3 regions of the Methylomonas sp. EFPC1 genome follow, and region 1 is predicted to be linked to each of the others. Evidence: riboswitches for the same ligand, from Rfam matches in the RefSeq annotation. Region 1 holds a riboswitch; each other region holds the start of a gene.
What was found. A riboswitch is a leader RNA that binds a small molecule or an ion and turns the genes downstream of it on or off. The one in region 1 is predicted to bind cyclic di-GMP.
Positions count from the first base shown of each region.

Region 2: another riboswitch for cyclic di-GMP. It lies ahead of JWZ98_RS12455 (hypothetical protein); the one in region 1 lies ahead of JWZ98_RS18625 (hypothetical protein).
Region 3: another riboswitch for cyclic di-GMP. It lies ahead of JWZ98_RS23265 (hypothetical protein); the one in region 1 lies ahead of JWZ98_RS18625 (hypothetical protein).

Region 1 is NZ_CP070494.1:4,070,638-4,074,239, reverse strand. Features, by position in the region: gene JWZ98_RS18630 (TonB-dependent receptor) at 1-1,917, shown strand, start outside; cyclic di-GMP riboswitch class I at 1,996-2,074, shown strand; gene JWZ98_RS18625 (hypothetical protein) at 2,147-2,935, shown strand; gene JWZ98_RS18620 (hypothetical protein) at 3,091-3,602, shown strand, end outside.
Region 2 is NZ_CP070494.1:2,669,487-2,673,088, forward strand. Features, by position in the region: partial or broken gene JWZ98_RS12445 (XdhC family protein) at 1-230, opposite strand, end outside; gene JWZ98_RS12450 (hypothetical protein) at 398-781, opposite strand; partial or broken gene JWZ98_RS23210 (IS5/IS1182 family transposase) at 894-998, opposite strand; cyclic di-GMP riboswitch class I at 1,497-1,571, shown strand; gene JWZ98_RS12455 (hypothetical protein) at 1,998-2,747, shown strand; gene JWZ98_RS12460 (hypothetical protein) at 2,944-3,602, shown strand, end outside.
Region 3 is NZ_CP070494.1:3,829,004-3,832,605, reverse strand. Features, by position in the region: gene JWZ98_RS17505 (hypothetical protein) at 1-688, opposite strand, end outside; gene JWZ98_RS23265 (hypothetical protein) at 788-1,900, opposite strand; cyclic di-GMP riboswitch class I at 2,001-2,085, opposite strand; gene JWZ98_RS17495 (hypothetical protein) at 2,464-2,739, shown strand; gene JWZ98_RS17490 (ATP-binding protein) at 3,006-3,602, shown strand, end outside.

The DNA.
Region 1 (3,602 bases):
CCCTTGTTAGACGACCAGCAAACGATCAACCTCAGCGAATCCTTAGTCAATGTTAGCGGCATAGTGGCGCGCAATACGCTCTATAGTCCGGTTATCGAAGGCACCTTAATTCGCGGTTTTCGTTCCGAACAACTGCTGGATGGCTTTACCCAGTACTACAACCCCGGTGACCGGGAAAGCACTATTAATATCGAAAGAATCGAAGTGCTGAAGGGTTCCAACGCCTTGCTCTACAGCGGCGGCTCGGGCTCCCCGGTGGGCGGGGTGGTGAATCTGCTTGCTAAATTGCCGCAGGCCAAAGCCTTCGGCGAAGCGGGTTTTAGAATCGGCAGCCACAGCTTTTATCAGCCGTATTTCGATGTCAATCAACCCCTAAACGCCAATATTTTGTTGCGCATGACGGGCGAATATACCAACGCCAGACATAACATCGACATAATCGAAACGCAGCGTTTTAACCTTAACCCGGCCCTGACGCTGACCGATAACGACCAAACCCGTTTGACGATCCAAGCCAAACTGTCGCGTTGGCAGCAACCGGAGTACCAGGGCTTGCCCGCCACCGGCAGCATCGCCGGCGATTTTGTTACCCGGCCCGATCTGTTCCCGGGGCCGGCCAATCTGCCCGATAGCCATTCGGATGCCGATGCGGTATGGGCTACGCTGGACCGGCAGCTCACCGGGAGCTGGCGCTTAAACCTGAAGGCGCGCTATGCGCAGGCTGAATTCGACGAGAAAATTCAGACCCTGTTCGGTAGCGATGGCCTGGTCGCGGATCGGCCCTTGCTGCCGGCATCGCACTGGGCATTAGTGAACGCCGAATTGTTTCAACAACAGCATGAACGCAGCGTATTGGGCAATTTGCAGGGCAAATTTAAGCTGGGTCCCAGCGAAAACAATCTGTTGTTGGGCGCTGATTACAGCCGTTTGCAAGATGCCGGCTTTATCGAGGGCGATTTCGGCGCCTTAGGATTCGGCGTCGGTACGGTCGATCTGCGCGCACCGCTATTTGACTCCCCTTATGCCGTACCCGGTCCGGGCCGGGACAATCAGTTCATCGAAAACCTCACTTACGGCGCTTACCTACAGTGGCAAAGCACGCTGTACCGGCGTTTGCATTGGCTGTCCGGTCTTAGGCTGGGCAAGGTGGGTATCGATTTTAATAACGCGCAAACTGGGGTAAATGTCACCACGGATACGCTGAAATGGTTGCCGCGCCTAGGCGGCGTGATCGACCTAAACGACGAGGTTTCCTGGTTTATTTCTTATAGCGAGGGCATGCGCGGCCAACCGTTTGTCAATTTCGTCGATACGCCGGCCCCGGAATTGTCGAATCATCTGGAAACCGGTCTGAAATTCAATTTTGCGAATCAATTCAGCGGCCAACTGGCGTTGTACCAAATCGAGCGCAGCCAGGTCGCGGTCACCGACAGCAGCGATTTCCTGCGGCGTTCGGTCGCCGCAGGGCAGCAACGCTCGCGCGGTATCGAAATGGATTTGCTCTGGCAACCGGTCGAGGGCTTCAGTGTGCTGGCAAACTATGCGCATACCGACGCCCGCTTCATGGACGACAAAGCCGGGGTGGCTGCCGGCAATCGCTTGGCTCAAGTCCCGGAAGATGCCGGGCGGCTCTGGGCGCATTACCGTTTTCAGCAGAATGAGTTGCAAGGTTTTAGCTTGGGTTTCGGCGTGTACGCCCGCGCCGGCGCTTATTTATCCAATAACAATCGCTTTAAAACCGCCGGCTACCACAGCTTCGACGCGGCGTTGGCTTACGAAACCGGGCGTTTCCAATGGGCGGCCACGGTCAAAAATCTCAGTGATGAGGATTATTTTCAGCCCTACGGCTATTTCGAGGGCCGGGTAGCGCGGGCAGCCGGCCGCGCCGGGTTTCTAAGTTTTTCAATCAAGTACTGATGCCGTCGTTAACTATTTGCCACAGGAGTTTTTCAGGAGCACCTCACTCAGGGATTTAGAGTGATGTCGTAAGGACCGCGACAAACATGCCACATCCGCCGCGAGACGGAGCCGGAAAGCCACGGGTCTTGGAGATTAAGACAGCCGGGTTACCTGCCAGTTTAAGACCCGAAATTCGGGTTGGCGATTTGCAGATTAACTTTAACCGTAATTTATTAAGGAATAAAAAATGACAATCTTGCACTACAACCGCACTCAATGGGTAAGCGCCGGCCTGCTCGCCTTAAGCGCATTGACCGCCGTTTTGGCGCCTGCTACAGCCAGCGCCGCGCAAGTCAGCGGCGATGCCACCATTACCATCAACAATGCCGCTTTTGCGGCGGCATCGGTCAATGTCGGCAGTGGCTATCCGAATGGCTGGATTGTCGCGAAACATTGGGGCGCCAGCGATAATTTACTGGGCATCACCGGTGCAACCACCGGCGGAACGACGCTATCGGCAACTGCCAGCACCGCGATGTCGTTTGCGGTTAACGCCAACACCACGACCAACAGCTATCCGGCTGCCGGTCCCTATGGCCGTACCGAACAAGCCACGACGATGGACGCCGGCAATACCTCGGTCGGTCAAATCGGTCTGAGCGGCGCCTGGTTATTGACCAGCCAAGGCGGCAGCGGCATTTTGACGCCCTACGACTTTAGCCTGGTAAAAACCGGAAGCACCTGGAATATCAAAACCTACGATACCGGTTTTGGCTACCAAAATTTCTTGAAGCTGACCAACGTCTCCGAGTCGCTAAGCAGCAATGGCGAATTACTACTGAGCGGCGACTTGCAATGGACCGGTTTGTGGGCCGGTTTGGTTGGCGCCAATACCAATGCCGTGGTCGGTACTTTTAGCCTGGCGCCTAGCACGGCGCCATCGGCGGTACCGGTACCGGCGGCGGTCTGGATGTTCGGCAGCGGGCTGCTGGGCTTGCTGGGTGCAAGTCGCAGAAAAGCCTTGGTCGCAGCTTAACTCACAAAGTGGGCTTGGGGCGGTCGCCAAGATTCGCTTCGGGCCCGGACTTTCGGCAATAAATCCCTCTTCGTGCCCGCATGCCGTCGACTACGGCCGCTTGTGTATTCAGGCAGGGAGAGGGCTTATTCTGACCATCCGCTGATAGGGATTTTATGAAGATCAACAAAAACTGTGGCTATCCCACTTTGGTGGTGCGGGCGATGCTAGCCATCGGTATGGGAATGGCCTCGGCAAGCGCCGACGCCGCGACATTGAATGCGCCATCCGGCGGTACGTTTACGATGAACCTGGACCGGAATGCGCTGGCACCTTATGCCGGGGGCTATTACTTGTCGACGTTTTGGAGTACGGCAACGTCCAATGCTGATAATCCGGCCAATACCGGCGACCATTTGCTTAGCCAACTCAATACCACCGAGATTTCCGGACTCAATCAGGTGTTCGAGTTGACGGCTATCGGTAGCGATCCCAGTCCGCAAGCCAGCCAGCGTTACGTCAAAGCCACATCAGCCGATTTTGCCATCGATACCATCACGCTGGCCGGCGTGGCCGGGGCACAAGTGGGCATGACCGGCGTGCAGGGTTTTTATGCGCCGAACTGGCCGCCGACTGGAGCCGGCTTGGTCAACGGCGATTTTTCGCTGCTTTACGATGCCAACCGGCA
Region 2 (3,602 bases), 1.4 Mb from region 1:
CTACGGCCGTTGAACTGGGCCTGAATGCCGGCCACGATGGACAAGGCAATCTCTTCCGGAGGTTGCGCGCCGATGTCCAAACCGAACGGGCGGAACACCCGTTCGACTATCAGTGCCGTGTTGTCGCCCAGACTTTGCAGTAACCGTTGTTTGCGATGCGCCGGACCCAGCAAACCGACCAACTCGCCGTTTTGGGTAATCAACATGCGCGCGCCGGTCTTTTGGTAGGTCGAGCCAAAGGTTTGTTGCCAAAAATTGGCGTGCGTTTTTTAGTGGATGATTCCTGCACTGACTATTCCTATAAAGAGATTGCCGCTCGAGCAGTTAAAAACTGATTAGGGTTTTGTCCGCGACTTATTGACGGCCTCCTAGCACAAAATGCATAAGGTGTGGAAACTCAAGCCTTGGCTTTTTTATCCTTACGGATGCCCCGGACCGCATACGTCCTGGCTTTATCTTTGGCGGTTTCCGCAAAGAAGGTCTTCCAGGTCTCGCCGCCTCTGTCGGCAATTGCCGCCGAAATATCCTTAAATAAACTGATACCTTCCAACACCATTGTCGGGGTAAAACCATAATCGTGGGTGAGGTAGTAACTGATGCTCATCAGATAGGTTTTTTCTCTACTCATGAGCTTGATCAGACGCTGCTTTTGTTTATCGTAGACATAGTAAGAGGTCAGCGCCAGCAGGCTCAGGCCAAAAAATTTCGTCCACAACAAAATGTAGGCATCGTCTTCATAGAGCTTCTGACCCTTGTTCAAAATGGCATCGGTTTTATTCATATGTATCCTCGGTGAAAGTGTCGGGCATCTTAATTTAAGTTTGAAAATTTTGTGTTGGAAATATTGGATAGTGTCGTCATAACACAGCCGCCCAAAGCGCAATACCGCGTAACTACAAGGCTACCAAGAACCAAGCGATGTTTTTAGCTTAACCAGTAGCTATGCCATGCCATCGCCTTAAATGCAAAAAAGCCTTCTCCACCTGATGGCAAAGGCGATTAGAGGAATCAACCTTTTTCTGGGGCTGAGTGATTTTCATCGACAATTGACAGATGACTAAAGCTCTGGCGAGGCCGGTCGTCGATTGCCGACGAAGTCATGATACGCATGAGAATGTTGGATTATTATTTCGGAGTTCGTTCCAAACCTTCGTTCCAGCACCCTGATTTTAAAGCATCGTCAGCTTGGCATATCACTACCCGAACTGATGACTTTTACCCTTACGGCGCAAACTCAAAGCCGCCGCCCAAAATCTCTTAAAAAAAATAAGGGATATAACCCACAATACGCGAAATAACACACTCTGCATAGCGTTATAGCCATCTAAAACCCCAGAAAACCGCCACACTTATTACTACTCCACCCTATCAAACAAAACAGCCTATCGCATTGTTTTATATGAACATAACCATAGAAAAACACTAGCAACCCTTGCTCAAATATATTTTGGCGCATGTTTTGCTTTATAAATAGTGCTGCACCCACCTGGGCGCAGCCACCAAGTCGCCACACTCGTCGCAAGGCGGGGCCGGAAAGCTGCGGATCTGATTCAGATAGTCGAGCTGCCTCTTATGAGCGGGTAAGAGAAGGGTCTAGCCGGTCGAGATTCATACACCGACAACTACCCATAGCGCTCGCTCACTGGTCAGGAATAGTTTGTTGTATCACCTGATTAGCTAAACCCGTTGTTTAACTCACTACGCAAGCAAGCCCGGTATTTAAAACTCTTTGGACGGTCTCTCTCGCAACCATAGCGTAGCGTGATCAATTCAGGAATATTGAAATACATAGCGGTTTTAAGGCTGTTCAAATTGCGCGGGAAGCCATCGGCCCAGCACTTACCGTACGCAAAGGACCGGAAAGTAAGAGGCTGACATCGCGGCATCCGGCGCAGGTGCGTTAGGCAACGACTCGCAAAGGGAATTGCGAAACATTGAATGTCGCCGGTAAAACCTACCGGTAAAAATCTTCGTCTTACTATGAAAGGAATTGAAATATGTCTGTTAACACGAAACATGCGCCTGCCTTGAAAAAGGTCGCTGCAACACTTGCTATTTCACTTTTAGGCCTCGGCAATGTACAAGCCGAGACCGTAAACGGCACCATCTATAAAACCGTCGACCCGGTTCACGGCGCCGGCACCACAATCGATTTCTACTCGTTCTCCTTGTCATCAGCTGCCAATGTGATAATCGATGTCCTGGCGAATGAAGGCTACGCAGCGGGCTGGGGCGCGCATCCCGGCGCGTATGTCGATATAAACGGCGACGGCGAACTGACACTGGCAGATAGCCAATTCCGCATTTTTCAGGACACAGTCTCACTGACTACCGAAATCGTCAGCGGCGACGACAGCCCAGCTTACACCATACCCGGCAATACCGGCGGATGGGCCGATGGCAGCTTGTTGAGCCGAGACTCCTACCTGGCTACTGCATTGGACGTGGGCAATTACATTATTGCTTTTGGCGATTACTCTCTAACCATCGAAGAAGCTGTGCTGGGCTTCAACAAGGGCGACACCATCACCGGTGCGACCGGCGTCAACCCGATAACGGGCGCCACCGGTCAGGATCATTTCGATTATCAAATTACCCTGACCGCCACCGACTACGTCACCGGAGCCAGCCTGCCTTTGACCATCACCGGCGAGGGTGTTAGCGCAGTGCCGGTGCCAGGGGCCGTTTGGTTGTTCGGTTCTGCATTAATGGGATTCAGTGTATTAGGCAAACGCCGCACCGCGTAACCCCGGCAAACAAGAGCGAAAAGGTCAGCCGACATCAGCTGTCGACTCACCCCTCGCAATGCATGTCTAAACCCTTTGGAGATGTCTATCTTTTGGCTGCCAGGCCCGAAATACTCAGACAAATCCAAATTAAACAGCAACTTAAATCTACCACAATCGTAAACAACGATGTGGTAGATATTGGAGACACTCAAAAATGAACATCGATTTACAAACTATTTTTAAAATCACCCTATCGTCCGCCGCGCTAACCCTTGCCGTTGCTCAACCTGCGACGGCGGCTTGGTCAGGCGCCGATAACACTCTCGAGCTGGGCACCAGCATCTCAAACCCTAGTTTTAATTCCAGCAATTTGGGCTTCGCGGGCAATCCGTCTCTGTCCAATGATGGTTGGGGCATGCAAGGTGCATTTACCAACTTCTATTTGAGCTCATCAGCCCAATCCGTGACTGTCGACGCGCGTTCGTCCGCCGCAAACTTTCCGGCCTTTTCAATTTTCAGAACCAATGTGGCTTATTCGGGTGAAACGGTCGGCGTCGATACACCGGCTGAGCTAACCGGCCAAATTCACAAATTTAACTCGGTCGGCCAAGCCGGCGATCCAGGCATTATGTGGGCAACCGGCGCGGACGGCATTGTCGAAACCCTGGGCTACGTCAGTTCCTCAAGCAAAAACTACGTTAACTCTTTCGGCGGCGTCATCGACTCCGGCGCCCACGATGTCAGTATCGACAATCTGTATGAAACCGGCGTATCCGGCACTATAGGCGTCACCGGCAACCCTGCTTTTGCCAACACCAAAAGATTCGCGACCTTGACACTGAACGACTTGCAAGCTGGCTGGTATGCCGTGTT
Region 3 (3,602 bases), 240 kb from region 1:
AGGGTACCGGTGATGCCGCGGCGGAGATGGTAGCGGTATAGGCCAGATTGGCGCCGCCTACCGTGCCGTCGTAACCACCCAAAATCAGCGTGTAAGTACCGGCAGTCAGGAAACGGGTCAGCGTCGCTGTGGCGGTGGTGCCTTGAGTGGCTGCGAAGGCCCAGGCGTTTGCGTCAACCAAAGCCAGCGTTGTGCCAAGTGGGCTGGCAGCCATGGGATTCAGCGCACCGTTGTCCAGGTAGCTCTGATGGCGACTGCTGCTACCCGCGGTATCCCAGCCGCTCCACAAGCCAAAAGCCGGGCGCAGATTGGAGCCGTCCGACGATACGGTGATGGTCACTTCCGCATCGGCATGCAATTCAAACAAACCGTAATCGGCGGTATGCCCCCAGTTTGTCGCGCCGTCTTTATAAGCTTTGGCGCCCATGCCTATGCCGTGGCCGCTGGCGGTTTGCGAGGTAGCTATGCCTCCGTCGTTATGGATCATCGCGACCCAGGTGGCGGGCAAATTGCCAATGTAGCCTGGATCGCCGGCCGACCATGGGCCTATAGCGGAACCGTCCGGTGGCAAGGTATCGCCGGAGGCCAGATTGTAGGTTACGTGAGCGCTAGCCATGCCGCTGATCGACATTAACGTGCCCATGGCGCCGGCTAGTGCTAGTTTTTTAAAGGTTAAGTTTGCAGTCATTTTGGATATCTATCGAATCAAATATATGAGTGTAAGCCTGTCGTTAAACAGCGCTTGGTGATGGGATTGCCGCTATTTGGCGGCAATCCCGCTGGGTAATTAAGCCGCTAGTGCTTGTTTGCGGCGGCCGAAACCGATCAAGCCGGCCATGGCGCTGCCGAACAGCCAGACTGCGCCTGGAACAGGCACTGCCGAAGTGGTAACCAGTACGTCGTAGGTTACGCCATCGAGCGCGCTGCCACCGTGCGCGCCGACCACCAAGGTATAAAAGCCATTGGTGTGTAGTCCTGGTGTGCCTGTGGCATTCCACTCTGCTTGATCGAACACAAACGAGTAGAACAAGGTGTCGGAAGTGCTGCTCATGCTGGCTGTCCAGATAGCTTCGCCCAAGCTTGAGCCTTGCAGGCCCGTTTCGCCGATTGTGGCAGCCGCGTTACGGTCAGATGTGGAACTGCTGTCCACATTGCGATACAGGGCCACGTCCAATAAGCCGTTAAATTGGCTGTAATCGGCGTCGTTTTTCACGGTAATGGTGGTTTTGATATTGCCCGCGCTGGCGCAGTTAGCGCTTGCTGTGTTTGCGCCGCAGCTAATATGAATCAAGCCGTAGTCCAGTCCCAAGCCGGTTGAAGCTGAATTGCCTGCTACCGCCAAGTAAGGATGGTCGCCATCAGCCGGTAGGTCGGCCATGATGGTGCCCCAGGTGGCGGCGTTAGTGCCGCCGTTTTTGTCCGAGTAAGCTTTCCACAAGCTACCGATAGTGTTAGTGCCGAAGCTAGGGTTTGAGCTAATAAGGTTTGCTGTCAGTGCGCCATCGTTGTCTGTAGCGCTGGAGCCGGTATGCAACTCGCGTTTGGTGAAGCCGGCAGCGGTTGTATGCTGACCTGAATACCACATATAGGGCAGGTTGCCTGCTACTTCTGTGGCTGTCTCAGCCGCGGTACCTGTGCCCGGAATTAAGGTGTTCGCGTTTAAGTCGCCGACTGTATAAACGTTGGTACCGTTGGCGACTCTATTGGTGCCGTTGGAGTTTGCAGATACACCGTCTGTACCGTTGATGCTGTTGGCGATGCCGAAGCCGATAGCGGAGTTACCGGAGGTTACTGAGCCCGCTCCGGTCAGGTTGTAGTAAGAGTGCGCGAACGCTTGGCTGGAAACAGCCGCTAGGCCAGTTGTCAAAATAGCTGCTATAGCCGTTTTATGAAAGATCATGATCGTCCTCTTTTGTTATTGGAATTAAAGGTAACAGCGAAACTGACAAAACTTGACCAACAGCAGCGAGCCAAACTTTGCCCTCGCCCATGGCGCGCATGGGGGCAATCCGGCCTTCTTTAAATCGTTTTTTAAGAACCGTGATTTTCCGGCCCCGCCTCACGACGGGTGTGGCAAAGCTTGCTTTCAGAGATTTGCTCATTCCGCCGGCGGCAGACATGGCAGGGGTAGAGACCTACTAACCGCTTTTTCGGAAAGCAAACCACGAAGCAAGTACACTAGTTACAGCGAATAGTGGGCCAACTTAATAAAATATATAAATATCATTGTATTGCTGCTTATTTTGCCTGGGATGGCATGAATGAGCTGCCGGCGAAATTCAGCGAAATAGCGCATGCGCTTATTTTAAATAACACAGTTCAATTGTTGGGAGATAATCCCCGCTTGGTGGTGAAGTTTGTTTTGGTGGATTTGATCAGGAATTTCTTTATTTTCTAGTCGTTTATTGTTAGGTTGTTGCGCCGCTAATTGGGTTGGCACGAGATTTTTCTGTGGAGAGATGTATGCAAAAAACCGATAAAACCCCGCTGTGGGTGTTCCTGGCCCTGTCGAGTATAGAAACCCGCAAAGGCGCGTTACTGTTGATCTGGAGTAGTATTGTTTTTACTCTTTACTGTGTGCCTTGGCCGCTCTATTTCGATGGCAACGGTTGGGTTGCCAAATTATTTTTGATCGACGATTGGGAATGGTTTGCGATGATGCTGCCTATGACGTTTTGGTACTGGCTGAGCATGAGGTGGGTGGATAAAAACGGCGGCTGGCGTTTGGCTGGTGCGTGATATGCCGCACTATTTTTTGGGACATGATTCGTCAGATCGTGACGCTTGCTCCGAAAGGATTAGCTCGTAGATTATCTTTCGATCTTGTAAGCGGCTAGCTTAATTCCGTATTTGCTCTTGCGCTTAGCGGTTGGAGTGAAGCTTGCTATCAAAAATCGATTGAATACTTAGGTGGCCGCCATCCAGGTTTGATCGGCTTTCCACCTTGGTAAGCAAGCGCCGGTAATATCTAGCGGCGATGCTTTCTTCAATTTAGTGTTGTTTCTATGCTTTCACACATTCTGCCCAAAGCCGAAATATCCATTCGCGAAAACCTGCGTTGGTTATACATTCTTAGAAATTTGATGCTGTTTGCCGTTACGGTGGCGGTGTTTATTGCGGTGAACGGTCTAGGTATTAATTTGCCGCAAAACCAGCTGTGGCTGGCGATTTTTGCGATTTCCATACTCAATCTGTACACCTGGCTGCGGCTGAGAACCCCGGAAGAAGTTACCGAGCACGAGATTTTTTCGCAAATATGCATGGATGTACTGGCGTTGGCCTATTTACTTTATTTGACCGGTGGGGCATCAAACCCGATCATTTGGGTGTTTCTGCTGCCTTTGATTGTAACTGCGATCATGCTGCCGCAGGCTTATGCCTGGAATATGGTGATCATTACCTCCTGCGTGTATACGGTGCTGATTGCCTACAACGTACCCTTGCCGGCTGTCGAGCCGCACATGGCCCATCCGGCGATGACGGAGATGACGCCGGAAATGAGCCTGCAAATGCATTTGATGAACGACAGGCGTTATTTCAATCTGCATGTATTCGGCATGTGGTTTGGTTTTGTGTTTAGCGCCGGCTTAGTCGCCTTTTTT